DNA from 3 places in the Solibacillus sp. FSL K6-1554 genome. Region 2 is predicted to be linked to each of the others. Evidence: riboswitches for the same ligand, from Rfam matches in the RefSeq annotation. Region 2 holds a riboswitch; each other region holds the start of a gene.
The links. A riboswitch is a leader RNA that binds a small molecule or an ion and turns the genes downstream of it on or off. The one in region 2 is predicted to bind S-adenosylmethionine.
Positions count from the first base shown of each region.

Region 1: linked by a shared signal. The riboswitch ahead of MHB58_RS15180 (methionine ABC transporter ATP-binding protein) and the one ahead of metA (homoserine O-acetyltransferase MetA) in region 2 are both predicted to bind S-adenosylmethionine.
Region 3: linked by a shared signal. The riboswitch ahead of metK (methionine adenosyltransferase) and the one ahead of metA (homoserine O-acetyltransferase MetA) in region 2 are both predicted to bind S-adenosylmethionine.

Region 1 is NZ_JBBOSS010000001.1:3,023,790-3,033,962, forward strand. It holds gene MHB58_RS15165 (LysR family transcriptional regulator) at 1-820, shown strand, start outside; gene MHB58_RS15170 (MetQ/NlpA family ABC transporter substrate-binding protein) at 942-1,748, opposite strand; gene MHB58_RS15175 (methionine ABC transporter permease) at 1,907-2,575, opposite strand; gene MHB58_RS15180 (methionine ABC transporter ATP-binding protein) at 2,568-3,596, opposite strand; SAM riboswitch class I at 3,743-3,845, opposite strand; gene MHB58_RS15185 (thioredoxin family protein) at 3,907-4,209, opposite strand; gene MHB58_RS15190 (toprim domain-containing protein) at 4,217-4,543, opposite strand; gene gcvH (glycine cleavage system protein GcvH) at 4,633-5,013, opposite strand; gene MHB58_RS15200 (arsenate reductase family protein) at 5,094-5,450, opposite strand; gene MHB58_RS15205 (acyl-CoA dehydrogenase family protein) at 5,773-7,557, opposite strand; gene MHB58_RS15210 (acetyl-CoA C-acetyltransferase) at 7,607-8,779, opposite strand; gene MHB58_RS15215 (3-hydroxyacyl-CoA dehydrogenase/enoyl-CoA hydratase family protein) at 8,903-10,173, opposite strand, start outside.
Region 2 is NZ_JBBOSS010000001.1:1,896,653-1,906,825, reverse strand. It holds gene MHB58_RS09295 (ABC transporter ATP-binding protein) at 1-389, shown strand, start outside; gene metA (homoserine O-acetyltransferase MetA) at 440-1,381, opposite strand; SAM riboswitch class I at 1,538-1,645, opposite strand; gene MHB58_RS09285 (nucleoside-diphosphate sugar epimerase) at 1,718-2,461, opposite strand; gene MHB58_RS09280 (AAA domain-containing protein) at 2,477-6,223, opposite strand; gene MHB58_RS09275 (acyl-CoA thioesterase) at 6,344-6,769, opposite strand; gene MHB58_RS09270 (AraC family transcriptional regulator) at 7,012-7,905, shown strand; gene MHB58_RS09265 (L,D-transpeptidase) at 8,140-8,475, shown strand; gene MHB58_RS09260 (hypothetical protein) at 8,603-8,776, shown strand; gene MHB58_RS09255 (hypothetical protein) at 8,911-9,066, shown strand; gene MHB58_RS09250 (DNA ligase D) at 9,133-10,173, opposite strand, start outside.
Region 3 is NZ_JBBOSS010000001.1:2,947,887-2,958,059, forward strand. It holds gene MHB58_RS14605 (alanine/glycine:cation symporter family protein) at 1-327, opposite strand, end outside; gene MHB58_RS14610 (alpha/beta hydrolase) at 460-1,263, opposite strand; gene MHB58_RS14615 (gamma carbonic anhydrase) at 1,517-2,029, shown strand; gene metK (methionine adenosyltransferase) at 2,146-3,342, opposite strand; SAM riboswitch class I at 3,606-3,721, opposite strand; gene pckA (phosphoenolpyruvate carboxykinase (ATP)) at 3,921-5,507, shown strand; gene MHB58_RS14630 (alpha/beta hydrolase family protein) at 5,617-6,420, opposite strand; gene MHB58_RS14635 (NUDIX hydrolase) at 6,404-6,871, opposite strand; gene MHB58_RS14640 (transposase) at 6,937-7,245, opposite strand; gene MHB58_RS14645 (Dps family protein) at 7,374-7,817, opposite strand; gene MHB58_RS14650 (hypothetical protein) at 8,021-8,179, shown strand; gene yidD (membrane protein insertion efficiency factor YidD) at 8,176-8,409, shown strand; gene MHB58_RS14660 (metal ABC transporter solute-binding protein, Zn/Mn family) at 8,513-9,499, shown strand; gene MHB58_RS14665 (o-succinylbenzoate--CoA ligase) at 9,552-10,173, opposite strand, start outside.

The sequences.
Region 1 (10,173 bases), 1.1 Mb from region 2:
CCAGTCTGCAATCAGCCGACAAATTGCCAACTTGGAAGAAGAACTTGGAACACCGCTTTTTGAACGAATCGGGCGTAACGTAAAGTTGACGCCAGTTGGGAAGATTTTCTTGGAACATTGTATTACCGCACTCAAGGGAATTGATTTTGCTGCAAAGCAGGTAGAAGAATATTTAGACCCGGCAAAAGGTACGATTAAAATAGGTTTCCCTACAAGTTTGGCAAGCTATGTATTGCCGACCGTCATTTCTGCATTTAAAAAAGAATACCCGGAAATTTCTTTTCATCTACGCCAAGGGTCCTATAAATATTTGATTGATGCAGTCAAAAATCGCGAGCTGAATTTAGCTTTGCTTGGACCATTACCACCAAAAGACGAAGCAATCAATACAACAGTGCTGTTCAGCGAAAACATCCATGCTTTGTTGCCCGCAACACACCCACTAGCGAAAAAAGAATCGATTAACCTTGTTGATTTGCGTCACGATCAATTTGTACTCTTTCCTGAAGGTTATATTTTAAACAAAGTTGCCGTTGATGCATGCCGCTCTGTAGGCTTTATGCCGAATATCACTACCGAGGGAGAAGATATGGATGCATTAAAAGGGCTTGTGGCTGCAGGAATAGGTGTGACACTTTTACCGGAAAGTTCACTCTATGATTCAACACCGCGCATGACCGTCAAAGTGCCGATCACCATACCTAATATAAGACGTACAGTCGGCATTATTGCACCAACATCAAGAGATCTTGCCCCATCCGAACAAGTATTTGTCGACTTTATATCAAATTTTTATTCACGATTAACACGATTCCAATAAAAGGCTTGGATAGAAGTAGAAGTTTCATTGGATATGGAGAAATCCCATTTTAGGAAAGATAATTTTATGAAACGAAAAAACCATTTTCTCCCCAATGGAGAAAATGGTTTTTGGATTATTTTTATTCGCCTGAAACTGGTACTACAGAGCCGCCCCACTCTTCGACGATAAAGTCTTGAACTTCTTTCGAGCGTAATGCATCTACTAATGCTTTAATTTCTTTTGAATCTTCATCGCCAGATTTTACTGCAATGATATTTACATAAGGTGATTCACTAGACTCGATTGCGATTGAATCTTCCAATGGATTAATGCCGTTATCGATTGCGAAGTTTGAGTTGATCAATACCGCATCCCCTTCTTCATTTTCGTACATTTGCACTAATAATTCAGCCGCAGTGTTTGCATCGAATTCGAAGTTTTTCGGATTATCTACGATGTCTTTTATCTCTGCTTTTGTTTTATCAATACCTTCTGCTAATGTAATTAAACCTTGTGCTTCAAGTAATGAAAGCATACGTCCATGGTCTGCCACTGAGTTAGAAAGTAAAATCGTTGCACCTTCAGGAAGTTCTTCTAAAGATGAATATTTTTTAGAGTAAATACCGATTGGCTCGATGTGAATACCGCCAGCATTTGCAAAGTCATAATCGAAATCTGCTTTTTGTGCTTCGAAGTATGGAATGTGCTGGAAGAAGTTCGCATCTAGATCACCGTTATCTAAATCTTGGTTTGGAAGTACATAATCTGTATAAGGTTCGATTTCAAGCTCAATACCTTGTTCCTCTAATATCGGTTTAACTTTTTCAAGGATAACTGCGTGTGGTGTATTCGATGCACCAACTACTAATTTTTCATCTTCTCCTCCACATGCTGCTAATGCAAGTACTGAAGCTCCTAAAATAACGCTTGATAATAACTTTTTCATTTGTTTTACCTACCCTTTTTTATTAGTTTGTTTTCGGCCCATCGAAACTTTTTCTATATTCTGATTATTTTTCGTATAGACGCGCACTTTTATAAAAGTTTGCGTCCATATTGTTTCGATGCACCAATATTTATAATTACGGCCTTACGAGCCACTAACTATCGTTTGTCCACTCTTGCTGTGATGAAATCCCCAATATATTGAATGATGAATACGACTACTAAAATCAATACAGTTGCCATTAAAGTCACATCTGTTCGGTTACGCTGGAAACCATCAAGGAATGCCAGGTTTCCTAAACCACCCGCACCAATGATACCGGCCATTGCTGTATACCCTACTAAAGCGACAGCTGTAACAGTAATACCTGAAATTAATGCCGGTAAGCTTTCCGGAATCAGCACTTTCCAAATAATCGTAGAAGTTTTCGCTCCCATTGAGCGAGCCGCTTCTATAACACCTTTATCAATCTCTCTTAATGCAATTAACACCATGCGCGCATAAAACGGTGCTGCACCGATAATAAGCGCAGGTAATGCTGCATTGGCACCACGGATGGTTCCAAGTAAAAACTTCGTAAATGGAATTAATAAAATGATCAAGACGATAAATGGAATCGAGCGGAAAATATTCACGAATGACCCTGTCAAAAAGTGTACAATTTTATTTGCCCATAATTGATTGTCGCTCGTTAAGAATAAGACAATACCAATTAGAAGTCCTAGTATAAATGTGATGACTGTCGCAACAGCCGTCATATAAATTGTTTCATATGTTGCTTCGAGCATTTTACCCCAATCTACGTTCGGAAATAATTGATTAAACATGCTCAATCACCTCCGCCTGAATTTCTTGCTTCGCTAAAAAGCTTAATGCTTCCGCGACTGCTTTTGGCTCGCCATCGATATGAATAAACAATGTACCAAACGAACCGCCCGTTGTATTTGAGATTTTGCCATGCACTATATTAACAACTACGTCAAATTGCTTAATCATTTGTGAGATGACAGGCTGTTCTGTCGTTGCCGCTGCAAATGTTAATTTAGCGATTTTGCCTTCTGGATAATTGGCTAAAATCTGTTCCAGTGATGCTTGCGTTTCTTGTGTTTCACCAGAAGCTTGCGACACGAAGTTTTTCGTAATCGGTGCTTGCGGATGTTGGAACACTTGTAATACATCTCCCTGTTCCACTACTTTTCCGGCTTCCATAACAGCTACTCTGTTACAGATTTTACGGATAACATGCATTTCATGTGTAATGAGTACAATTGTAAGTCCGATGTTTTTATTAATATCAAGCAACAATTCCAAAATTGAATCCGTTGTTTCAGGATCAAGTGCTGAAGTCGCTTCATCACATAAAAGCACTTCCGGATTGTTTGCCAACGCACGGGCAATGCCAACACGCTGCTTTTGACCGCCTGAAAGTTGAGAAGGATACGCTTTCCCTCTTCCTTTTAAACCAACAAGTTCAATTAACTCTTCTACTCGTTTTTCACGATCAGCTTTTGAAACACCTGCTATTTCAAGTGGAAATGCGATGTTTTCTTCAACGGTACGTGACCAAAGTAAATTGAAGTGCTGGAAAATCATACTTATTTTTTGACGTGCTTCTCGTAATTTAGCCCCGGAAGCTTTTGCAATATCCTGACCACCTACAATGACAGAACCTGTCGTTGGCTTTTCCAAACCGTTCAATAGGCGAATCATTGTACTTTTACCGGCACCACTGTAGCCGATAATACCGTATATTTCTCCTTTGTTGATCGATAGGCTTACATTATCAACTGCCGTAAGCTTACCATTTTTCGTGTTATACACTTTTGTAATATTTTGTATATCAATCATCGGTTGTACTCCTTCTAAATTGAAATAACCTTCCTGCTATTTCAAAATCATGTTCTTTTTTTCATCCAAAACATCCGCTGAATGAAAAAAACCTTTCTACCAAGACAAGTAGAAAGGTTTCACATACATTTATACGGTAAACCGTTCTCTCATCTTTCAAAGTTTACACTTTGTGTGAATTGGCACCTTTGCGTAATCGCTGGTTGCCGGGCTTCATAGGGCACTTCCCTCCACCTCTCTTTATAAGAGCAACGTTATTAAGTTTTATTATTATGAATGTTACTTTATCACGACAAAGTGACTACGTCAATTACTTTTTTAATATTTCATACAAAAACGGTACGGATTTAAATGCATAAATTTTATTCGTTAGTTCTCCGTTGTCTGAAACGATTAAACAAGGTACACTTTCAATTTTCAGTTCATAAGGTAAATCCCCTAAATAATTGATATTTGCCATACCAAGCGGGAGATCTGGTAGTAATTTCTCAATTACTTCCAACATTTTTTCCGATACTTCACATGTGCCGCACATAGGCGTATATAGGAAAAATGCTGTCTGATCATATTGTTGTACGTTTTGTTCCCATTGCTGTTTCGTCCATTGTTCCATTATACTGTCATCCTTCTTTTACTAAAAATTTTGCCCGTAGTAAAATATCCCTTAAGATTTTAGTAGGTGTTTTTTCTACTTCAAAATATTCGTGAGGTATGATTAGCTGTTGTGCTTCAGGATATGCACGGTTCATCAGTTTACGTAACTTTTCACCGTTTTTATCTGCATCAAACATAGTGATAATTTCATCTTGCTCATAACCTTCCAATAAATCAATCAAATTGACTTCGCTTATTGTGCCATTTGTACAAATAATTGTCACGTCCTCTGCTAAAATCGGGATTAATCTCAACTTATCGGCACGTCCTTCGACAACAAGGCATTTTCCCATACGTACACGCTTCCTTTCAAAGTCACCTTTATGTATAGAATAACAAAAAAACACTAAAACCTTACTATAGAAGGCTTTAGTGTTTCATATTATTGTTCGATTAATGCAGTGTAAGCATCTGCGTCTAATAATTCTTCAACTTCCGCTTCACTTGTTAACTCAACAGTAACCATCCATGCATTTCCGTATGGAGATTCATTAACGTATTCTGGGTTGTCCAGTAATTCTTCGTTAATTGCAACTACTTTACCAGAAAGTGGTGCATATAGTTCAGAAACTGTTTTTACAGACTCTACACTACCGAATGGCTGATCCTTTGAAATCTCATCGCCTACTTCAGGTAATTCTACGAATACGATATCACCTAATTCAGATTGTGCGAAATCCGTAATACCGATTGTTGCCTTACCGTCTTCAATTTTTACCCACTCATGCTCTTTTGAATAACGTAATTCTTTTGGTGTGCTCATTCGAAAACCTCCATGTTATATGTAGTACATTCAAGTTCATTTTGCCATATTTCGTTCGGAAATACAATGTGAATAACTGTTTATTTCCAAGTTTCTAAGAAGTCAGACTCCTTAAATCCTAAAGTTAATTTTTTTCCATCTGTTACGATCGGTCGCTTAATTAACATACCATCTGATGCCAATAGCTCTAATTGCTCATCCTCGGACATTGTCGCTAATTTATCTTTAAGACCTAATTCCCGATATTTCATACCAGACGTATTGAAGAATTTCTTTAATGGCACTCCACTTGCTTCATAAATTGCTTTAATCTCCTCTTTAGATGGTGTCTGTTCTACGATATGAATATTTTCATAGTCCACACCTTGCTCATCTAGCCACTTTTGCGCTTTTTTACACGTTGTACATTTTGGATATTGAATGAATTTCACTGTCATGTAAGTACTCCTTTTGCCCTGGATTTTCCTATATTGTAACGGATATAGAAGGACAAATCAAAAATGTGTTCGTATTATTGGCGTTTTTATGAATATGGGTTTTATTAGAATATTTGTGTCGATATTAGAACATGCTGGTCGTATTTTAGAAGAATGGTTTCGTTTATTTGAAACTTTGGCGATCATATTAGAAGAAAGGAAACTTATATTAGAACTTCCGAGATATATTAGATCATGTAAAATATATTAGAACATTTTACATTATATTAGAACAACATAGAAAAATCGGGTGCAGTGTCATGCACCCGACTATAGTATTTTATTAAACTACATACTTTTCTGCTTCAATTAATTTCACTGAAGCTTCACGTTTTTTCGGAATTAAGTTGTAAGGATTGTTGCGCGTTAATTTACGTAAAGCCGATAAAATCATACGTGCATCGTCACCTTCAACAGAAGCGATTAATGTTTCTTTTGCTTCTTTTTCGATTTCTGCGAATGCTTCCTGACAGAAAATTTGAGTGTAAAGGATTTTTTGTGCTGCTTTTTCTTCTCCGTCACGCTCGATTGCTTTTTGTGTACGGATTACTGCAGATTCCATTGCGTATAATTGGTTCGCAATGTTCGCGATGTTCACTAACAGCTCCTGCTCGGCATCCAGTTTTGCACCGTAGCGTTGTGCTGCTGCACCTGCTGCAAGTACTGCAATCTTCTTCGCATTTTTCACTAAATATTTCTCTTGCTCTAAAGCACCTTGGCCGATTTCTTCAGGCATAAGCATTAATAGCTCGTTTTGCAGTTCTTGTGCTACTTGTAATAGTGGTAATTCACCTTTTAATGCTTTTTTCATAAATGTGCCCGGTACGATCATACGGTTAATTTCGTTTGTACCTTCGAAAATACGGTTAATACGAGAGTCGCGGTAAATGCGTTCTACTTCGTACTCAGCCATAAATCCGTAACCACCGTGTAACTGAACCGCTTCATCCGCTACGAAATCCAGTGTTTCAGAACCGAATACTTTTGCGATTGAGCACTCAATAGCATACTCAGCGATTGCTGCTGCAATTGATTTGCCGTCTTTTTGCTCTTCATCAGATAACTGGCTTAAACGGTCTTCGAAGTAGCCAACTGTACGATAGTTTAAAGATTCTGATGCATAAATGTGAGAAGCCATTGATGCGATTTTTTCTTTCGTTAAGTTGAAATCCGATAATTTCGTTTTGAACTGTTGGCGTTGGTTTGTATAAGCAACTGCTAATTCAAATGCACGTTTTGATGCACCTACAGTACCTACTCCTAATTTATAACGCCCGATATTTAAAATGTTGAATGCGATAATATGACCGCGGCCTACTTCACCTAATAAGTTTTCTACAGGCACTTCTGCATCTTCTAAAATTAATGTACGAGTAGAAGATGATTTAATCCCCATTTTCTTCTCTTCCGGACCTACAGAAACTCCTGGGAATGAACGCTCAACGATGAATGCAGTAAATTTATCGCCATCGATTTTTGCGTATACAACGAATACATCCGCAAAGCCTGCATTTGTAATCCATTGTTTTTCACCATTTAATACGTAATGTGTACCCGCTTCATTTAATTTAGCAGTTGTTTTTGCGCCTAATGCATCCGAACCTGAACCTGGCTCTGTTAATGCGTATGCTGCGATTAAGGCACCTGAAGCTAACTTCGGTAAATACTTCGTTTTTTGCTCATGGTTACCGAATAATACGATTGGTAATGAACCGATCCCTACATGGGCACCGTGCGTGATTGAGAAACCGCCAGCCGGTGACATTTTTTCTGCGATTAATGCAGAAGAAATTTTGTCTAAGCCTAGGCCTTCATATTCTTCAGGTACGTCAGCTGCCAGTAAACCTAAATCACCTGCTGTTTTTAATAGACGTACCGAGTGTTCGAACTCATGGTGCTCTAAGTTTTCAACTACCGGCAATACTTCGTTTGTTACATATTCCTGTGTTGTTTGAGCAATCATCTTTTGCTCATCTGTGAAATCTTCCGGTGTAATTACTCGGTTAATTTCCACGTCCTCGATTAAAAAGCCGCCACCTTTAATAATGCTGTTTGTTGTTTGTGCCATTATAAATTCCTCCCTAGTTTCCTTTGTGATTTATTATTTCCCCAGACAATTAAAGAACTTCAAATACCCCTGCTGCGCCCATTCCGCCGCCGATACACATTGTTACAACACCGTATTTACCGCCGCGGCGTTTTAATTCGTTGATTAACTTCACTGTAAGAATCGCACCTGTTGCACCTAGTGGATGACCTAATGCGATAGCCCCTCCGTTAACATTCACTTTCTCCATATCAATACCAAGCTCACGAACTACTTGGATTGACTGTGATGCGAATGCTTCGTTAATTTCCCACAGGTCTACTTGATCTTGTGTAATTCCTGCAATTTCAAGTGCTTTCGGTACCGCAACGATTGGTCCGATACCCATTACTTCAGGTGGAACTCCGCCGACAGCAAATCCTAAGAATTTTGCCAGTGGCTGCATTCCTTGTTTCTCCGCTTCTTCACGGTCCATCACAAGTACTGCTGCTGCACCGTCAGAAGTTTGAGAAGCATTCCCTGCTGTTACAGATCCTTTTACGTTGAATGCTGGACGTAATTTTGCCAACGTTTCTACCGATGTACCTGGACGAACCCCTTCATCTGTATCAAAAATTGTAACTTTTTCTTTTAACTGATTGTTTTCATCGACATAATACTCCGTCACTTCAACTGGAACGATTTCGTCTTTGAATTTACCTTCTTTAATTGCTTTTTCAGCCAATTCATGCGAACGCACTGCAAAAGCATCCTGCTCTTCACGTGTCACATTATAACGATTCGCTACTTCTTCAGCTGTGTGACCCATACCGATATAGTATTGTGGTGCTTCTTCAGCAATTTTTGGGTTTAGACGAACTGTATTACCAGTCATCGGAATCATACTCATCGACTCTGTACCACCCGCAACGATTGCTTTTGCATGGCCAAGCATAATGCGCTCTGCTGCATAGGCAATTGTTTGTAGCCCTGATGAACAGAAACGGTTAACTGTTAATGCTGGTGTTTCATCCGGTAACCCAGCCAATGCCCCAACTAAGCGGGCAACATTCATCCCTTGTTCTGCTTCTGGCATTGCACATCCCATAATTAAATCATCAACCGGACCTTCATAGCCCGCACGTTTTAATGCTTCTTTTACTACTACTGCACCAAAATCATCTGGACGAGTGTTCGCAAGTGATCCTTTTTTCGCACGTCCGATTGGTGTTCGTGCTCCTGCAACGATAACGGCTTCACGCATAATGATGTTTCCCCCTTGTGATTAGCCAGCAAGTAAACTCGTAAGCTAGTTGCCGGCAAAATATTTCAACTAATACAACGTTTTAAAATAAAGTCTGTCGCTTTTTGCAATCACGGACTTCTATTAGTTACGTAACGGCTTCCCTTTTACAAGCATGTGCTGCATACGCATTTGTGATTTCTGATCTGCAACCAGTTCTAGGAATGCTTGTTTTTCCAGGTTTAATAAGTACTCTTCCGACACTTCTGTTCCGTATGGTACTTTTCCGCCTGCGATTACATAGGCAAGTTTTTTCGCGATTTTCAAGTCATGTTCTGTAATAAAGCCTGAATCGAACATTCCTTGAGCCCCTAATAGCAATGTTGCATAACCTGGTGCACCTACTACTTTCACCGGTTTTTTCACTGGTGCTGTATAGCCTGCATCCGCAAGTGCAAGTGCTGCTTGTTTTGCATCATAGATTAAGTGATCCGGATTTACCGAAATACCATCCGCAAAGTCCAGGAAATTATTTTCACGTGCTTCTTCACCAGAAGTCGAAACTTTTGCCATTGCAATTGTTTCGAATACTTTATTTGCGATTTGCTGATAGTCTACATCCACGCCATTTGGCAAGCCTTTAATGAACTTTTGGTAAAGACCTAAGTTACCGCCGCCACCTGGGATTAATCCAACGCCTACTTCTACAAGACCCATATACGTTTCAGCTGATGCTTGAATGTGTGCAGCCGGTAAACATACTTCCGCTCCGCCACCTAATGCCATTTGGAAAGGTGCCGCAACAACCGGTTTTGTTGAATATTTAATACGGCGCATTGCTTGCTGGAATGACTTAATAACAAAGTCCAATTCAAAAATATTATCATCTTGTGCTTCCATTAAAATCATCGCAAGGTTGGCACCGACACAGAAGTTTTTACCTTGGTTCCCGATTACAAGGCCTTTAAAGTTTTTCTCAACTTCATCAATGGCATAGTTGATCATTTGTACAATGTCTAAACCGATTGCATTTGATTTTGAGTGGAATTCAAGTAATGCGATTCCATCCCCTAAATCAATTAGGCTTGCACCTGAATTTGATTTAATAACACCATGTTTTTTCTTGTAACGTTTTAAGTCAATCGCTTTTTCATTTACAGGCACTTTCACATATTCCGAACCGTTATAGTAGGCTAAATCACCATCAATTTCAGAATAGAATGTTTTCAGGCCTTTCTCTAATAATCCATTTACGAATTCAGGAATTTCACGGCCTTCTTCTTTCATTTTAGAGACTGATTTTTCTACGCCGATTGCATCCCACATTTCAAATGGACCTTGAGCCCAGCCGAAGCCCCATTTCATTGCATTGTCAATTGCAACGATGTCATCAGCAATTTCACCTACTAATTTTC
Region 2 (10,173 bases):
ACTGTGACCATTTAGCAAATAAATCATTCGAGCATTTGTCTCAAGGTGAACGGCAGCGTGTTCAAATAGCAAGGGCCATTATGGCTGATCCGGAAATCTTAATATTGGATGAGCCATGTGGCGGTCTGGACTTAATCGAACGGGAAAACTTGCTGCAAACAATAGAACAGATTGCACAGGCAGAAAACGGCCCTACCCTAATTTACGTGACGCATCATGTAGAAGAAATACTTCCTTGTTTTAGCCATGTACTTTTAATGAAAGACGGAAAAAATGTCGAAGCCAATGCACGCGAAGTTGTTTTAACAGACGAATTATTAAGCGATTTCTTCGGGCGGGAAATTAGTTTGCAGATTGAACGCGAACGTGCCTGGGTCGCAATTAAATAAAACGAACCAGCAGGAGTCCATCTCTTGCTGGTTCGTTTCATTTATAAGCATTAAATATGATATTCAATATTTTCATCGACGTAATGCCATTCATACGGCGTTTCTTGGTATACGTAGTAGTTCAGCCAGTTGTAGAACAACAGATGCGAATGGGCACGCCAAACATTTTTCGGTGCCTGCAACGGGTCGTTATTCGGGAAATAGTTGATCGGAATTTCCGTATTGTCCGGATCTTTCTCAATATCTCGGAAGTACTCATCCGATAAAGTCGTTGCATCATATTCCAGATGCCCTGTAATCATAATATGTTTATTGTTTTTCGATTGAACGATAAACACGCCTGCATCATCCGAATAGCTTAATAGTCGCAAGTCAGGGTGTGCCCGCACTTCATCAATTGAAACCGACGTGTGGCGTGAATGCGGTGCCACATACTCATCACTGAATCCCCGCACTAAATCTACTGTTAAATCCGTAATCACATGGGAATAAACACCGGAGCATTTCTTCGGCAATTCGAATTTTCCAATGCCAAAATGGTGATACAAGGCAGCTTGGGCGCCCCAACATATATACATAATCGAAGTGACATGTTCATCTGCCCAGTCCATAACATGCGTAATCTCATTCCAGTAGCCAACATCTTCAAAATCCATTTTCTCTACTGGCGCTCCTGTAATAATGAGCCCATCAAAGCGACGGTGCTTCACTTGGTCGAACGTTCGGTAAAATGTATCTAAATGCGATTTGGAAACATTTTTTGATTCGTATGTAGCCGTGTTTAAAAATGTCACATCTACCTGTAATGGTGTATTACCGAGTAAGCGCAGCAACTGCAGTTCGGTTTTCTCTTTTTCAGGCATTAGATTAAACACTAAAATATTTAATGGTCGAATTTGTTGTGTTTTCGCACGGTCTTCCTCCATGACGAAAATCTTCTCTTTTCTAAGCAGCTCACCCGCCGGTAAATGTTTCGGGATATTAATCGGCATTCCACTTTCCCCCTCATAAACTTTTTCAACAATCTTTTAATAATCTGTAGTTTTCAGGCAATGCATTGTTTTATGAATGAAACAAACTGTTCCAGAACAATATAAAAAGCCCCTCTCATTCCAGCAAAACAGAAATGAGAGGGGCCTTTTTACCCGTTCTTATCTGCCAAGGTTCACACCTTGCTGGAAGTAGCACCTTTCTAGTTGAACTAGAGGTTGCTGAAGCATCATAAGGCCAAGTCCCTCCGCTTCTCTTGATAAGACTATTAAATTGTCATTAGTGTATCATGTACTTTATAATTTTGCAATAATTCTAAAAATATTATTTCACGCTTACTACAACTGTTCTTTTTCTATATTGAATAACATTGTCTCCAGCTGTTCATCCCATACACGTGTCAATGTATTGTATACCCGCATAAAATGTCTGTTTTCCTTTTGATCGAAAAGCAAAAAACATAGGACCGGTATATCATTAATCTGGATCGATTCCGTCGAAACAACACTCGTTATATAGTGCGGTACTTCATCTTCCGCCACCGGTTGTTCGGAAAGTCGCTGTTGTATGAAATCAATCAGCACTCTCTCTTCAATTGCTTCGATTTCTTCTGTTTCGATTGTCGGGAAAGGCTCCGGAAACTCTTCCAAATCCGCAAATTCCTCCAGGTCACCCTCCAATGGCTGCTCATGGATCGGGCTGTATTGAATAAAATAACTTGTTTCTTCAAGCTCCTCTTCAAAAATGCCCGATTCCAGCTGTGCCTTACCCTTAGCGGTAAGTGCAAATTCCTGTTCCTTCACAATCATACCCAGTCGTAACATTTTATTCGTCAAATCATGAATAAATAACGGTTCCACTAACAAAATTTCGGCTAATAACTCAACATTTTTCAGCTTTGCCTTCTCAAATGAAATGAGCATCATCTTCATTAAAATATCCATCGCATTGCGCATCACCGGATGATATTTTACTTCCAATGTGTGAATCGGAATAGCATATTGCATTTGCTTTTTTATTTCAATGGACGGGTTTTGGATGAGTTCTTTCTGCAGCTGTAAAACTGTACTTTGTAAATCCATTCAATCCCCCTGTTTCTACACAGCATAATAGCCGTCTTGCTCTTTTACTGTCGTTAATACATGGGCATACATATCCCGTGTTTTCGCGCTTTTAGGACGCTTTGTGAACATTTCAGTACTGCCGATCATGATCAGCAGTTCCCTTGCGCGGGATAATGCAACATTAAGGCGGCGGTAATCTTTCGCAAACCCGATTTCTCCGCGCTCATTGTCATGGTTCCGCACCATGCTGACGATAATCACATCCATCTCCATCCCTTGGAATTTATCGACTGATCCTGTACGGATGTGTAAATGCGGTACACTGATTTCCTGTTCGATCAAACGGTTGATGCGTTTTACTTGCTCCGCGTAGAAAGAAATAACGCCAACCGATTTTAATGCGTCCTGCGGAATGAATCCTTGTGCTTTCGCTTGTTCTGTCGCTGCATTCAATTCAAGTAGCTGCTGTTTAATTTGTTCCAGCTCAGCCAAATTAAAAAGACTCGAACCTTCTTTCATACGCTCTTCAAAATACGGCTTATCATTTGGAATATCGAGCCATAGTAAATGGTGTTTCCTCGAAATTTTGGATGTTTCAAGGAAATGGTCACGTACAGCATCCGAATCCTCTAACCCGCATTGCAGCTGTTCGGATTCATTTTCGTAAAACGGTGTGATAGTTGACATAATATTTTTATGCATACGATATTGAAGTGCGAGCATTGTTTTGTTTTGTGACGGCAGATTGTTATAAAGTCGCTCGAACAATGATTCTTCCAGTAACTTTTCAAGCTCCCGTTTTTCTTCAAATGTTGTACTTTCCTTCACAACTTGCTCCAATGTCTCTTCAAACGTCGCATCCCCGACAAGTGGCGGCAGCTGGTGATGATCCCCAACTAAAATGATTTTGGCACCTTTTAACATCGGCAGTAACAGTTCAGGTGGTGTTGCTTTCGAAACTTCGTCAATAATGACAACATCAAATGTCGGATAGTTGTCCATAAACTCTTTATTCGCTGAAGCAACACATGTTGTTCCGATGACATTGGCGTGTTTCACATACAGTTTGCGGATTTCCTCCAAGTCATGGGCATTGGCATTTTTCAATAAGCCGTGCCATTCGTTTTGAAGTTCCGCTGTTACCGGAAGCAAACTAATTTTCACTTCTAGAGTCGCAATCTGTTCAGTAAGCTGTTCGATCTTTTCGTTTACTTCGATGATCGCTAGCTCAGGGTTCTGCTTTGTCAGCTGCTCCAGTTCTGTCCGGCGTTTTTCAAGCTGGACGCCTTCGCTGTTGATCCCTTTAAAGCGAACTGTTAACTGTTCGACAGTCTCAGTACCAAGGGCAATCTGTTCATTTAAAACTGCCAGCTCCTCCGCCTTTTTGTTCAGTTGAAGCTCCACTTTTTCACGGTTTTGGCGCTGTGTTTCAGTTTTCATCTGATCCAGTTCATTTGTTGCGAGCAGTTCTTCCAGCTCATCCGTTGTATGGGTCAGCATAATCGATGGATCAATTTTTTCATTGATCGCATCCATTTGGGATTTTACCGCTGTTGCCTCTTCTTCCAATTGCTGAAGATGCTGTGCCTTCACATCATTTTGCTCTTTAAACTGAAGAATAATTTCTTCTTTCAGCTTTTCGAAAATGAGCACCGTTTCACGGATTGCATCCATATATTTATTGTTCAGCTGCTCGATATATTGCATGCGCAAATGAATGCCCTGAATGGAGCGGGTTCCGTTTTGGGCATTTACGCGACGGTCCCGAAAAGCGATGCTAAGCTTCGTCAAAAACTCCTGAATCTCTTCAAGGGTATAATGATGGCCCATATCCAGCCTATCCGGTGTTACATGAATACCTAACGCCGTTTCACTGTAATGCAATGCCTTTTCCAGACGTTCCTTCACATCTTTAATCGGTTTATACTGCTCCATTTGCGGCTGAATTCGATCAAGCGCTGTAAGTAAACGGTCCATTGCATAGTTCCGGCGAATATTGTATTCACTCATGAACTCTTCAATTTCATATACCTTTTTCAACGATGTGATTTTATCTACGAGCAAATCATACTGTGACGTTTCATTTGCCTTTTCGATATGCGTGTTGATCCCATTAAAGCGCTGCTGGAAGTTTTCAAGTTGCGCTTTATAGTGACTTTGCTTAAGTTGCTGCTGGAAGTTTTCTCTCGCTTCTTTTAACTGTTGCGCTTGTTCAGTCAGTTGTTCGACAGTCGAGCCGTCTTTTAATTGCTGTTCAAAATTCGCAACGGTTTCTGCTACTGTGCTCTGTGTTGCCTGCAGTTTTTCCAGTTTGCGTTCATTGTCTTCCAGTTCTTTTTTGCATTCAGTCAGTTCTTTTTTCAATGCCAGGATCTTTTCGGCCAAAACATGCAATTCGGCTTTTGCCGCTTCTTTTTGTGCAATTTGCAGTTCGAGCTCTTTTTGTTTTTGTTCAAGCGCTGCAATTTCATTTTGTGCTTGATTGATCTCATTATTTAAAAGCTGTTCTTTTCTTTCATGCAGCGAAATTTCATGGCCGATTGCTTCGAATGTCTGCTCCTGCCAATAGGTCGCAACATTTTCTTCAATGAACTTTTTCCCTTCTTCTTCAATGCTTTCTGTACGACCGTAGCGTAAAATCCGGATATCCTTGTTTGATAAAAGCCGGCTTAATGCATTGTCGACTGCTAAGTTTGATTGGGAAGCAACAAGTGTTTTCAGTCCTGCTTTTGCATTTTGATAGCAAATTTCCGAAATAACTGTCGTTTTACCAGTACCCGGCGGACCTTGAATGACATACAGATCTTCGGAACTCATCGCCCCTTCGACTGCCTGTTGCTGGTAAGGATTCAGCCGATTATGAAAATGTAGAGGAATCGTTTGTCTGCGTTCGACAATGACTGGTTTATCTTCAAATAGAATCGTTTCGAGGTTCGCATTTGCGGCCAATCCTTCTTTTAAACGTTCAAACCCTTTTAAAAGGCGTTTTAGCTGAGATTTCGTTGCAGCATTGGAGAATTCGATGTCTTCTGATTGGAACTGAAGCTCATTTCTCCGCGCTAAATTACTGTAATACGGTTTTAACGCAATTTCGACGGTATTCTCGTTACGCCGGATTTTGGCAACATCTCCGATTTCCTGGACATAGCCGCGTAAACGCGCACTTAGCCCCTCCAGCTGTTTCCACTGTTTTTTATCAAGGTTATTAATTCGGACGGTCATATGAGAAAAGTCGGCATCAAACGTCACACTTGAAAAACGGGCGTGAATATCTTCAATGTCCGCATTTTTGTTCAATACTTTTAAATAGCCTTCCCAGCTGCTGATTCGCTTATTGACATAATCAAAGCGTTCCTGTGCAATCGGTAATTCGTCAATTGCCTTTAGAAACGGCTCCTGGTATGTATGGCCGCTAATACGGGAGGCAACGAAGCGGATTTTCATCGTGGCGCGGCGATTTGTGACAACCGGTGTCCCTTTGCCGCGTGTTCGAAAACTTTTCGCCACAAGCCCGTTTTTCGGGTCGAAAACACAGTCCATGATGACAACGCGCTCTTCAAACTTGTTTTTAAGCTTTACATTTTTTTCATTGTCGAAAAAGATGGTCAAATGCGTCTGCTCTGCATCGACTGATACTTTCTCGATCGCGACAATGAAATATTGCTGTAAATTAAAAAAGGCGTGTTCATCTGGAACATGCTCCTTCATCGCTTCACGTGCCGTATTCGTCAATAAAATATGACAGCGGGTTTGAATATTCGCGATTGTTTTTGGTGCCATGAACACACCTCCCTCATAGTTTTTTATATACAGTTCCGTTAGGTCGTATATGATTATAACAATATTCGTCTGTTCGATAAAGAAAAAATGCCCTGTTATCAATTTAACAGGACATGTCGATTAACTTTGAATTTTCGCAACTTCCGCATATTTGGCATCCCAAGCAGCATCAATCTTTTTCAATGCGACCGGACGGAAGTTTTCCTTTTTCACTAAAATATGTTGAGACTTCGCCGTTACGGCAACGGTGCCGTCTTCATGCAGAATTTCATAGCCATATGTAGTACGAAGCTTCGTATGTTCTTCAATCCATGTGCGAACGGTCGCCGTTTGTCCATAGCGCATCGCCGCTTTATATTGAATCGAGAAATCCATAACAGGTGATAAATACCCGTCTTCTTCAAGCTTCGCATAATTAAATCCTAAATCCTTCACAATCTGTGAACGCCCGATTTCGCACCAAATGATGTAATTGGCATGATAAACTACACCCATCTGATCGGTCTCCGCATAGCGCACTTCTACTGTTGTTTCTGAAATAAACATTCTCTTCACCTCTAGAGATATTATAGCGCTAAAATGATTGAGTTGTAAGGATAAAAAATCGATATGCTGTTTTAAATAGGGTAATTGATGAAGTGTTTAAACTAAACCAGTAATCCAATATCATCACGCTTCTTTACTTTTTCTTTCAATTTCCAAATACAGCAATTTTGGAACAGTTTTCCTCCAGAGCTCTGGTATACTGATTTTACTGTACGAATGACTATACAGCTAGGGGGATATAAATGGACACAGTAGAAACTTTACAGGGGATTTTAGAGTTTATCGATGAAAATATTACTGAAAATATCAGTCCGGATATTTTGGCTGCACAAGCGGGTTATTCAACTTGGCATTTCAGCCGGGTATTCCAATGGGGTACCGGATATTCGGTGATGACCTACGTCCGGAACCGACGACTTGCCTTTGCTGCACATGAACTTTCTTCAGGCAAACGGATTCTCGATATTTCAGTGGAATATGGGTTTGAGACACACTCTGGATTCAGTAAAGCTTTTCGGCGTTATTACGGCTGTTCACCAGGAACTTACCGTTTGCATGCGCATTGTGGCCGACCATTCCCGCCAAGCTTAACCTGTACGTACAAATACTTTATCGGAGGAATTGTTATGGAACCTAAATTTGTTACACTGCCTGCTATTAAACTTGCCGGATATGCCATTAAAACAACGTCAACTGGCGGAGAAAACTCTACAGCAATCCCAGCATTTTGGGATGACTATATGAGCGGCGGAAAAATGGAAAAACTTCACTCGGAAAACTTTATTAAAAAGCATGATGAATATGGGGTATGCTTCCCGGAAGACCCGTCAACCGGAGAGTTTGAATATGTAATCGGGGTCGAACCAAAAGCTGGGACAAAAATTGCTGACGAATACCATGTTTGTGAAATACCTCCCGCAACTTATGCCGTATTTTCTACACCCCCTTCTGACGCTAAAAACTTTGTAGCCGCCATTCAGGGAACATGGAATTATATTTTTAATGAATGGTTTCCTAAGTTGGGGTTCGAGTATGCACCAGGTTGTAATGACTTTGAACTATACGATGACCGTTGCATGCTTGATGAAGGGAAAATTTGCGATATCTATATTCCAGTAGTGAAGTCACAAAAATAAAATCTGAATAAGCTTTTCCAACGATTTCACCTCTAATTATTACGTTAATAATGAACTGGTCTTCATGTAATTATTTTGGGTTAAGCAGCATATATTAGAATAAGGGTTTATAGACTTGAGTCGTTGCTCAGGTCTTTTTAAATTCGCCAAGGAATAAGATCGACAAAAATGGTTTCCTCGAATTAACTGATATCTATATTGCTTCATACTATTTTAAAATTGGAGTTGATCTTCATGGCAATATGGATCGACATATCCACTTTAAAACATCGATTAAAGCTAATGGATGACAATAAACTTATAAAAGCTTACCCGATTGCAGTTGGCAAAATATTAACCCCAACACCTTCTGGTACATACACGATCATCAATAAACAACTTAATCCTCCTGCACCATTCGGAGTGCTTTGGATGGGATTGTCAAAGCCTCATTATGGTATACACGGAACGAATAACCCGGCTTCAATTGGTAAGAATCGTTCACATGGATGTATTAGAATGTTTAATCACGATGTTCTGGAATTGTCATCTAGAGTAACCATTGGTACGAAGGTTTTTATTCATAATTAAATTTGTAAAATCATTGACTTACCTTGAATTTCGAACCTTATTTCTAGCATAAATTTATCTAATATAGTTTAAAACTATTATTATTTTGGGAATAACAAAAATAGAAACTTGAAAAGGGGTAATTATCATGAACATTTCAAAATTATTAGGTGTGCCATATGCTAATTTAAAGACAGCTAAAGTATTTGTTAAACCAGGGCAAGTGGTCGTTACATATAATAAGAAAACATATTTTATTGTAAAAAAGGACGTATTTACTAATATTCTTCATCCATTAAACTATAATGCAATTAATTCTTGAGGCTTGAGAGATATTTTTATCTCTCTTTTTTTCTGCCAAATTTACTGAATCGCTATTTTGTCCTACATACAGCACGGATAAATATAAATTTACTTTTCATACTACATCTATACTGTAATAAGGATGTGATTATTGTGGAAGAAACAAAATTTGCAGAACTGGATTTGAATAAACTCGAGGCAATTAAGCAACTGGAACAAAAATTAAATGTTACGCTGATTGCTTATGACTTATCCCCAAGTCATTCAAACCACCATGAGGATGCTCCTATAGTGATTAATCCTTCTTAATGTATAAAAGAAAAGCCTTCGCATAATTTGCGGAAGGCTTTTTTCTAAGTCTGCTGGTGCTACCAGCTACACTTGTTTCCCAGTTATTTGATCTAGAGCAGCTCGGAATGACTGCCGCTCACCCACTTCCCTGAAATTTTTGAAAGGATCCGCCATGCGTTCCAGACGTTTTATTATATTTGGAATCGTGAAAAGATCAGGCGTTAATCCTTCGTTTACTTCTTCCCATAATAATGGAGTGGCGATTAATCCTTTATTATTGCCGCGTGGTGAATATGGTGCCACAATGGTTTTGCCTTCCCGATGCTGGACATAATCCAAATACAGCCTTTTACCCCTGTTTTTCTTCAACCGCTCGATTGTAAACGAATTAGGAAATTGCTGTACGAGAAATCGGCATATAAACTCGGTAAATACACCCGTATCTTCATAAGAAAATGTGTGCAGTGGCAATGGGATATAAATTTGCATGCCCTTTCCGCCAGACGTTTTAATAAAGCTGGTCAGTTTAAAGTAATCCATTATCGTTTTAAATTTTACAGCAGCATCTACCGCCAATCCAAACTCATGAACGGAAGGTGGATCCAAATCGAATACAATTTCTGTCGGCTGTTCTGAAGTGACCGGCTGAAACGGAATATGAAATTCCAAAGCGAGCTGATTTCCCAACCACAGTAGGGATTCGAGATTATTGCACAAGATAAAATGGGTGTCGTCTACTAACTGAGTTGTGATAAATTCCGGCAAGTTTTCGATATAGTTTTTCTGGTAGAAGCTTTCACCGGGTACTCCGTGCGGATAACGGATTACCGTCAATAACCGGTCCTGCAGAAAAGGCATCATCATGGGCGCTACCGTCTGTAAATAATACAAATAGTCATCCTTTGTAATATGGCTAGCAGGAAAAACTGGTTTGTCCGGATGGGTGACGATGACACTTTCCGGAATCGGGTTTAATTGTCTCTGCATTTGCTGCCAGTTGCACTCGGTAACGTCCAGATGATGTTGGAACGAATGAAAGCGCGGCTCTCTCAGTTTACTGCCATCGAAATCAATACAGGCAACGGTTACGCAAATTGAAGGGGGAATCTCGAATATACTTTTCTC
Region 3 (10,173 bases), 1.1 Mb from region 2:
ATACGCCGTTGATGCCCCGATAAATGCTGTCACCCACATCCAGAACACCGCACCCGGACCACCGAATGCAATAGCTGTTGCGGTACCAACGATATTACCTGTACCGACACGGCCCGACAATGCAATCGACAATGCCTGGAACGAAGATACACCTGCTTCTGATTTTTCTCCTTTGAACATTAACTTGAACATGTCTCCAATTAGCCTGACTTGTGCAAACTTTGTTAGGATAGAGAAAAATAAACCAACGATTAAAATACCATAAATCATAACAGGACCCCATAAAATATTGTTGGCCCATCCTACAAAATCATTCAAGAAACCCATACTATACCCCCTTTGTTGAAATAATGTATTAATTTGAAATTTAGTATATTACAAATATTCGAAAATTTCGATATATTTTTTTTAAGGAAATAAAAATAAACCTAACAAAGTATGATTTTGTTAGGCTTATCACTATTCAATAATATATCCCAAGTCTCTTAAAACATTATTAATATAATCTATCGTAAATTTAAAAACATCTTCCCGTTCCACTTCAAAATAAAGGCTGTGGAGGCAACCTTTCCATTGCTTATAGTGAAACTCGGAAAGCGTATGCTCTGTTATCCATTTCTTAGATGTACTAATGTCTGAAACTTTATCATTTTCACCCGTCATTAATAATACTGGGATATCCGGAAACTTCAATTCAGGGTTACGGATTGTCCGCGACATTTGCTGCCAGTCGCGATACCATTTTACCGTCACCATACTCTTCAACGGTAATTGCTCTTTTAGTTCCATTAACACATCTGTGTTCCGCGTAAGATGGTGAGGCTCCAACTCATGTTTCAGCTTAACATTCGATGTAATGGCGCTGAAGCTTGATAAAGCATTCGACAATTTTCCCGGTGCCAGCTTTAAATTAAACCAGGGGGATGCTAAAACAACACCCGCACATTCTATTTTATTGTTCTGAAGTACATACGTAGCTATTGCAGCCCCTAGGCCATTTCCTACGATAAAAAGCGGTACGTTATATTCTAGTGCCACTTTCAATAATACTTTTGTATACTTATAATATTCTTTAAAATCTTCATCATGATACGTTGTATACTTTCCTTGCTCTCCATGTCCAGGTAAATCCCCCATTACAACATGAAAGTGTGAGCTGCGGAACTTTTCAATTAACCATGCGTACCACCGATGATGTTCATATGCGCTATGAAGAATAACGACTACGGCTTTTGGTTGTTGCTCTGTTTCCCATTTCCACATGGCCAATACTCCTTACATATAAAATATTTTTATGACATAAACACGTGATCCTTTAATTCAGGAATGAGTTTGCCGATTATCAAAAAATTACGATATTGCACCTTCTTTAACATCGGCATCATTATATTACTATTTATTTGTATAATTATAATACATTCCGTTCTAAAAGAAATGTTAATTGAAAAATCTTCACGTTTTGTTACGATATCTATAGATTTATCTACAATTTTATAGAAGAAATGAGGAAATGCACATGATTTACCCTTATAAGGATAAAATACCAACGATTCACCCTTCTGCATTCATTGCAGACTATGCCACAATTACCGGTGATGTAACAATCGGTGCCGAAACTTCAATTTGGTTTAACACGGTAATTCGTGGCGATGTAAACAAAACTATAATTGGTGACCGTGTCAGTATCCAGGATTTGAGCTGCCTTCACCAAAGTCCCGCTGCCCCTCTCATTATTGAAGACGAAGTAACAGTAGGTCATCAAGTTACATTACATAGCTGTACAATTAAAAAACGCGCTTTAGTTGGTATGGGTTCCATCATACTGGACGGGGCTGTTATAGGCGAGGGTGCATTTATTGGTGCCGGCAGTCTTGTACCACCGGGAAAAGTGATTCCTCCCAATTGTTTAGCGATGGGTCGCCCAGCAAAAGTCGTACGTGAAGTGACAGCAGAAGATCGCGCAGATATGGATCGGATAATTTCAGAATATGTGGCAAAAGGGCAATACTATAAATCACTTCAAAAATAATTTAACAGTCATTCCCCTCTTTGAATCTTATAAATCTATACCTTGTTAAAAAGAAATCTTATATAAGATCATAAAAAAGGAGCTATCCATTAAACTGGATGCTCCTTTTTATTATATTAAATTCCTGCTTTAGCTTTCAATTCAGCCGCTTTATCCGTACTTTCCCATGGCACATTTAAATCTGTGCGACCGAAATGTCCGTATGCTGCTGTTTGCTTATAAATCGGACGACGTAAATCAAGCATTTTAATAATGCCCGCAGGACGTAAATCAAATAGCTCACGTACCCAGTTCACGATTTTTGATTCTTCTACTTTTCCTGTACCGAATGTATCAACCGCGATTGATACAGGTTGTGCAACACCGATTGCATACGCCAGTTGCACTTCAGCACGGTCAGCTAGGCCAGCTGCTACAATGTTTTTAGCAACATAACGTGCTGCATATGCTGCAGAGCGGTCAACTTTTGTCGCATCCTTACCGGAGAATGCTCCGCCACCATGACGCGCATAGCCGCCGTAAGTATCAACAATAATTTTACGACCTGTAAGACCTGCATCTCCTTTAGGCCCGCCGATTACGAAACGACCTGTTGGGTTGATGAAGTATTTTGTTGCTTCATCCAATAATTGAGCAGGAACAACCGGTTTAATAACGTGCTCTTTAATATCTGTTTGAATTTGTTCTAATGTTGCTTCTTCATCATGCTGTGTTGAAATAACGATTGTATCCACACGAACAGGTTCATTGTTTTCATCATATTCGATTGTTACTTGTGTTTTACCATCCGGACGTAAATATTCCAATTCTCCTGATTTACGTACTTCTGTTAAACGACGTGCTAATTTATGAGCTAAAGAAATTGGCATCGGCATTAATTCCGGTGTTTCGTTACATGCATAGCCGAACATTAATCCTTGGTCGCCTGCACCGATTGCTTCCAGTTCATCATCCGTCATTGAACCTTCACGTGCTTCCAATGCTTGGTCAACACCTTGTGCAATGTCAGGTGATTGCTCTCCTACAGCTACTAGTACTGCAAGGTTTTCCGCATCAAAGCCGTACTTACCGCGTGTGTAGCCGATTTCTGCCACTGTATCACGGATAATTCCTTTCATATCTACATAAGTAGAAGTTGTAATCTCACCAGATACTAGTACTAAGCCTGTTGTTACCGTAGTTTCACAAGCTACACGTGCATTTGGATCTGCAGCTAAAATAGCGTCTAAAATGGCATCCGAAATTTGGTCACAAATTTTATCCGGATGTCCTTCCGTTACACTTTCTGATGTAAACAGTCGACGATTTGTCATGTCATTTCCTCCTAAATCACTTTGGCAATTGTTTTTTATTGATACGGTACTCATTACCCATGTCCGTTATATAAAGCAATTACGCTAATGCGTATCTACCTTTTAACGTCAAGCTATATTTGCTTTAACACGAGGGTCTGAAAGGCTGTAACTATATAATTTTCGCTCAGCACGAAATTGTAAAACAAAATAAAAAAAATCCTTTCTCTCATAGCCGTGTTCATCACACGTGAGGAAAGGATATTACGTTTCGTTACCTTTCACTCTTATCGTTCAAGGGAATTTTTGCCCTTGCATCAGGTTGGCACCAACACGTATAAAATATACGCAGGTTGCCGGGTTTCATAGGGCCTGCCCCTCCACCAGCTCGGGATAAGAGTATCCGTTCAATTAAACATCTTACGCAAAAAAACAAGTGCTGTCAACAAATTTTGACGTATTTCGCAATGTTTAAAATTCCGGAAAAAATAATTTGCAATTAGTATAGATTATTTCACTTAATGTGTTATACTATTTTTGAATTAGGAATCAACTCCCCTCTATAAGGGAATACTATAAAAAAGGATGGTATTTAATAGATGAATTCGGTAGAAATTGCTAACGAGCTGAAAGAACTTTTAAACGGGGAAAACATCAAAACTCAATTATCTGTTCCACAATTAGTTGAAAAAGCTACATCACGCGGAGAAGCCGTGCTGACTGTTGAAGGTGCATTACGTGCCCAAACAGGAAAATACACTGGCCGTTCTCCAAAAGATAAATATATAGTAAAAGAAGAAATTTGCAACAATAAAATCGATTGGGGCAAAGTTAACCGTCCGATTTCTGCAGAGGTATTTGATAAACTTTATGTGAAAGTTGTAAATTACTTAAAAGAACGTGACGAGTTATATGTATTCAACGGTTTTGCAGGTGCAGACAAAGAGTCTCAATTATCCATTAAAGTAATTAATGAATATGCTTGGCATAATCTATTCTGTCATCAATTGTTCATCCGCCCAACAGCAGACGAATTGGCTAAACATGTTGCCGAGTTTACAATCGTATCTGCGCCAAACTTCAAAGCAGATCCTGAAGTAGACGGTACAGGATCGGAAACATTCATTATAACATCTATTGAAAAGAAAATCATCTTAATCGGCGGAACTGAGTACGCAGGTGAAATGAAGAAGTCAATCTTCGGTATTATGAACTACTTATTGCCTGAACAAGGTATCTTCCCAATGCATTGCTCTGCAAACGTTGGTGAAGGTGGCGATGTTGCATTATTCTTCGGTCTATCTGGTACGGGAAAAACAACTTTATCTGCTGATAAAGATCGTAAATTAATCGGTGACGATGAGCACGGTTGGTCTGATAACGGCGTATTCAACATTGAAGGTGGATGCTATGCAAAAACAATCAACCTATCTGCTGAAAATGAGCCGGAAATTTATAATGCAATTCGCTTTGGTTCAGTACTGGAAAACGTTGCGGTAGATCCTGAAACACGCGAATGCGACTATGCTGACGGTTCATTAACAGAAAATACACGTGTCGCTTACCCTATCGACTATATTGACAATATTGTGTTACCATCAGTAGCAGGTCATCCAAATACAATCGTCTTCTTAACAGCCGATGCATTTGGTGTATTACCTCCTATTTCTAAATTGACAAAAGAGCAGGCAATGTATCACTTCCTAAGTGGTTTCACATCAAAACTTGCCGGCACAGAACGTGGTGTAACAGAGCCAGAACCAGTATTCTCTACATGCTTCGGTTCTCCATTCCTACCGCTTGCTGCAACAGTTTATGCAGAGCAATTAGGTAAGAAAATTGATGAGCACGGTTCACAAGTTTTCCTAGTAAACACTGGTTGGACTGGTGGCGAATATGGTGTAGGCAGCCGTATGAAGCTTTCTTATACACGTGCAATGGTTCGTGCTGCAATCGATGGTAAATTAAATAACGTTGAGACAACTCAAGATGCAGTATTTGGATTAAACATTCCAGTAGCCGTTGAAGGTGTACCATCTAGCGTATTAAATCCTCGTGATGCATGGGCAGATAAAGCTGCATATGACAAAAAAGCTGCTGAACTTGCTGATCTGTTCAAAAATAACTTCACGAAATTCGAGAATGTTGATGAAGCAATCGTTCAAAAAGGCGGCCCATTAGTATAATTTACTAATGACCAACTTTATTCAATCAAAAACAAACAGCATTTTCCTCTATGGGGAAAATGCTGTTTTTACTTTGTATAAAATAAGGTTTTCCCTTATTATTTTTTTCCTAGTTCTGTTCAGACTTCTTACTTTCTTGGCGTTTCATCCAATTACATAAGTTTTTCACAGTGTCACGGTTCAAGTCTGGAGGATAATGATGCTTTAATCCGGATGAGAACCATGTCTCAACAGATTTTCCTTCCTTTTTTAAGTACTGCTCTAGTTTATAGGCATGCTCAATATCCACATGCTGATCTTCTGTACCATGAATTATGAGTACCGGAGTTTGAAGTTTTTCGATTTCAAGTAGTGGTGTCCGGTCATCATAGTTTTCCGGTACTTTATTTGGTGTACCGCCAACAATCCTTTTCAAGCCGCGCCGCATATCCACCCGCTCCCAATATGTTGCTGTCGCATCCGATACACCTGCCCATGTTACGAGCGATTTAATATCATCACGTAAAATCGCTGTCCACAATACCATTAATCCACCACGGGAAAAACCATACAGATTCACTTTGTCCACTTGAATAAAATGCTTCAGTACTTCTATACCGTTAATTGCATCATAACGGTCATCACCGGCAAATTCATCCTTACCTTCTCCCCCGCGATTTCCGCGATAGTACGGAGCAAATACTACAAAGCCTTGCATCGCAAATTGGGCAATACGTGCCGGTCTCACCATACCGATTGATTGGAGCCCCCCACGCAAATATAAAAGCGCTTCATATGTACCAGCCGCTTGTGGACGTGCCAATAATCCTTTTACACGCAGGCCTTGTGACCAATACGTAATTTCATCTAATCGGATATGGGGATTCGGTGATGGGTAATTGCGTATCGAAAAAATCTTACCATTGTCGTTCATGATTTTTCACTTCCTGCAACATCTTTTTCATTCCTGCATCCCGCATATAGAAACTTAAATTCGGCTGCTTCCACAAATCCTCTTCTGTCAGCCATAACATGCCTTCTGTTTCATGATCTCCTGTAAAAGGTTCAATGTCCTTTACTTTGGCAGTAAAAACCGCTTTGCAAAAGGGAATGTCATCATGCACGATGTAGTAGGCAAACCATTTTACATCTTCTATTACAACATTTGCTTCTTCATAAACTTCACGGATAGCCGCTTCGTATAATGTCTCTCCAGGCTCCTGCTTGCCTCCGGGAAACTCAACACCACGACGGTGATGAATCGTACATAACCATTTCCCTTCATATTGTACAAGGGCCAATACATGCTTAGGTTCAACTTCGAAAGGACCTTCATCAAATCTTAAATCTACTTTTAAATTATTTTCATCGATAAATGTAAACATCTTTTCGCTCAACTCCTCTTATTAGTGTAACGAACAGATGTCTACGGTTCAATCAAATCGCCTAATTATCGAGTAAAGTATGGCAGTTGCTCGACGAACTTTTTCGCTTCCTCGTCTCCAAATTCATGAATCAGGGCATATACCTTTTTAAGTCGGTGGTCGATTTCATGATTTAATCTGTCCAAATGATATGGAATAAACGGCATATGTGCACGGAAAGCATTTGACGCTTCCAGATGTTGCATCTGATTAAACAGCTTCATAAATACACGGGCCTTTTGCGGTTCCATTTTTAAAACAAATTCATACGAAGATCCAGGATGCAAATTGCATGTTAAATTGGCAACGGATACATAAACATTATTTTTTTCCATTATTCTCACCTCATATTTAAGGTGGACTGCAATAAAATCATTTATACATTGGAAGCATATATCGTGCAGTCATTCCATCAAATGATTAATAAAAAAACGACCCCAAAACGGAGTCGTTTTATCCAATATTAGTTGCCTAAATAAGCATTTAACATCCATGTATGCTTTTCAAGGCTTTGGAATTGAGCATTCAGTAAATCCTCTGTACGGTCATCGCCTTCTTCTGAAGCTGTTTCCATTGCCTTATTTAAAGCTCCCATAATTGTTTTGAAGTCTTCGATTAATTTAGAAACCATTTCCTCTGTTTCTTCTTTTCCTGAAGCCTCTTCAATTAGAGAAAGTTCTAAATGTTCCTTTAATGTTGCAACAGGCTTGCCGCCCTTCGTTAAAATACGTTCTGCAATTTCATCTAAATTTAAAGTTACTTCGTTGTAAAGCTCTTCAAATTTGACGTGTAATGTAAAGAATGATGGTCCGTTTACATACCAGTGGTAATTATGTAACTTCGTGTACATTACCGACCATGTTGCTACTAAATCATTTAATTGTGTGTTTAATTGTTTCTTTGCCATTTGTCCTTCACCTCATAAATTATATTTAAAACTTCGATAACGAAATTTTAATCCTGATATAAAATCTTTCTATTGCTTATATTTTTAGAAATGTATCATTGCTTGTATTATATCCGTTATCCGACTTCTTAAAACATTTAGTTCAATCATTCTTCACACTCACCGCAGGTTTTTCCTGTAAAATGGAAGTTGAGGTGAAAAAAATGAGCTTACCTATTGTATTGATTATTATCTTAACGATAATGGGTATTTTTGCATTCTCTATTATTTTACTTGCCCGGAAAAACAGCGTATCATTAAAGCAAACCGATGATTCCAAACCAATCCGGACTTATAAAAATGGAGAGCAAAAACAGCAATGAAAAAACTATTTATCGGATTAATTCGTCTTTACCAAAAATATATTTCGCCTATGACGCCACCATCTTGCCGGTTCCACCCGACTTGTTCGAGCTATGGAATTGAAGCAATTCAAAAACATGGTGCAATAAAAGGATCGATCATGACGATCATTCGAATCATAAAATGTCAGCCGCTTCATCCTGGTGGCTTCGATCCTGTTCCAGAAAAATGGCCTTCGAAAAAAAAATAATTTTCGAAGGCTTTTTATATTGTTTTTTTTTATTGAATCCTGTATGATTGAAAATGTTCAAAAATACAAATCGTAATAATTACTATTTAAGGAGATTTAATTAATGAAAAAATGGTTTTCAATCATTTCGATGTTTACACTTGTTTTATTATTAGCTGCCTGCAATGCAGATGATACGAAAAAAGACACAAACGAATCACAGCAAAAGGAAGATGCCCTTTCTGTTTATACAACCGTTTACCCATTGCAGTATTTTACGGAACAAATCGGTGGAGAGTTTGTTGATGTTTCTTCCATTTATCCTGCAGGTGCAAATGAACATTCGTTTGAACCAACTCAAAAGGATATGATGGCGTTAGCAGATGCAGATTTATTTTTCTACATTGGTCTTGGTTTAGAAGGTTTTGTTGAAAATGCGCAAAAGACTTTGGCAAATGAAGACGTAAAATTAGTTGCTACAGCTGCCAATGTAACGGAAGATCAGCTTCATATTTCCACAGGACATACACATGCTGAGCATGAGGAACATGATGACCACGGACATGAAGAAGAACACGCACACGAAGAACACGATGCGCATGTATGGTTATCCCCAATTATTTCACAGCAGTTAGCTTTAACGATTAAAGATGAACTAGTTAAAGCCTTACCGGAACACGAAGCAACATTCAATTCAAATTACGAGCAATTAGTAACAGATCTTGCGGCATTGCACTCAGACTTTGAAGAAATTGCTGCAGCTACTACGAAAAAAACATTCTTTGTATCGCATGCTGCATTCGGCTACATTGCGGGACATTACGGCTTCAATCAAGTACCTGTAGCTGGTTTAAATTCGCAAAGTGAGCCTTCACAAAAGGAATTAACGGCAATTGTTGATTTAGCAAATAAAGAAAATATCCAATATATTTTCTTTGAACAAAATGTTTCTTCAAAATTAACGGAAATTATTCAAAAGGAAGTTAATGCAGAAACGTTAACGTTGCATAATTTAAGTGTTTTAACGAAGGAAGATATCCAAAACAACGAAGACTACTTTACGTTAATGCGTAAAAATATGGATGTCCTCAAGCAAGCTTTGAGCAATTAATCATTTAAAAAGGTCCAAGCATTCATTATGCTTGGGCCTTTTTATCTCCTCATCACTCTTCCAGCAGCTGCATCAACTTTCTTCTTAGCAGTTTATTGGAACCGCTTCGAGGTAAATGACTGACGAAGTGAACATGTTTCGGGACTTTATAATTTGCTAAGTGCTGTGCGCAAAATTTGATGATTTCTTGTTCTGTCATCTGATTTTTTGCAACAATAAAGGCAACAGGGACTTGCCCCCATTTGTCATGCTCCATTCCGCACACACCTGCCTCTTTTACGTTCGGGTGACCGAGCAATAAATTTTCAATTTCAGCCGGATAAATATTTTCTCCGCCTGAAATAATTAAATCACTACGACGATCAACGACAAATAGATACCCTTGTTCATCCAAATAACCAACATCTCCTGTATGAAGCCAGCCATTGATGGTTGTCGGTTTGTCTTTAAAGCGGCCAATATATTTCGGCGTGACATGAGGTCCGCGGATTAATATTTCACCAATGAATTCCCCGTCTTTTGCATCAATTTTAATTTCATTGAAAAACAGCGGTTTGCCGGCAGATCCGATATGTGTCATTGCATCCTCGTTTGCCAGTGTTGCGGTTTGCGAAGACGTTTCTGTCATACCGTAAGTTTGGGCAACACACAAGTCCAGTTCTTCTGATCGTTTT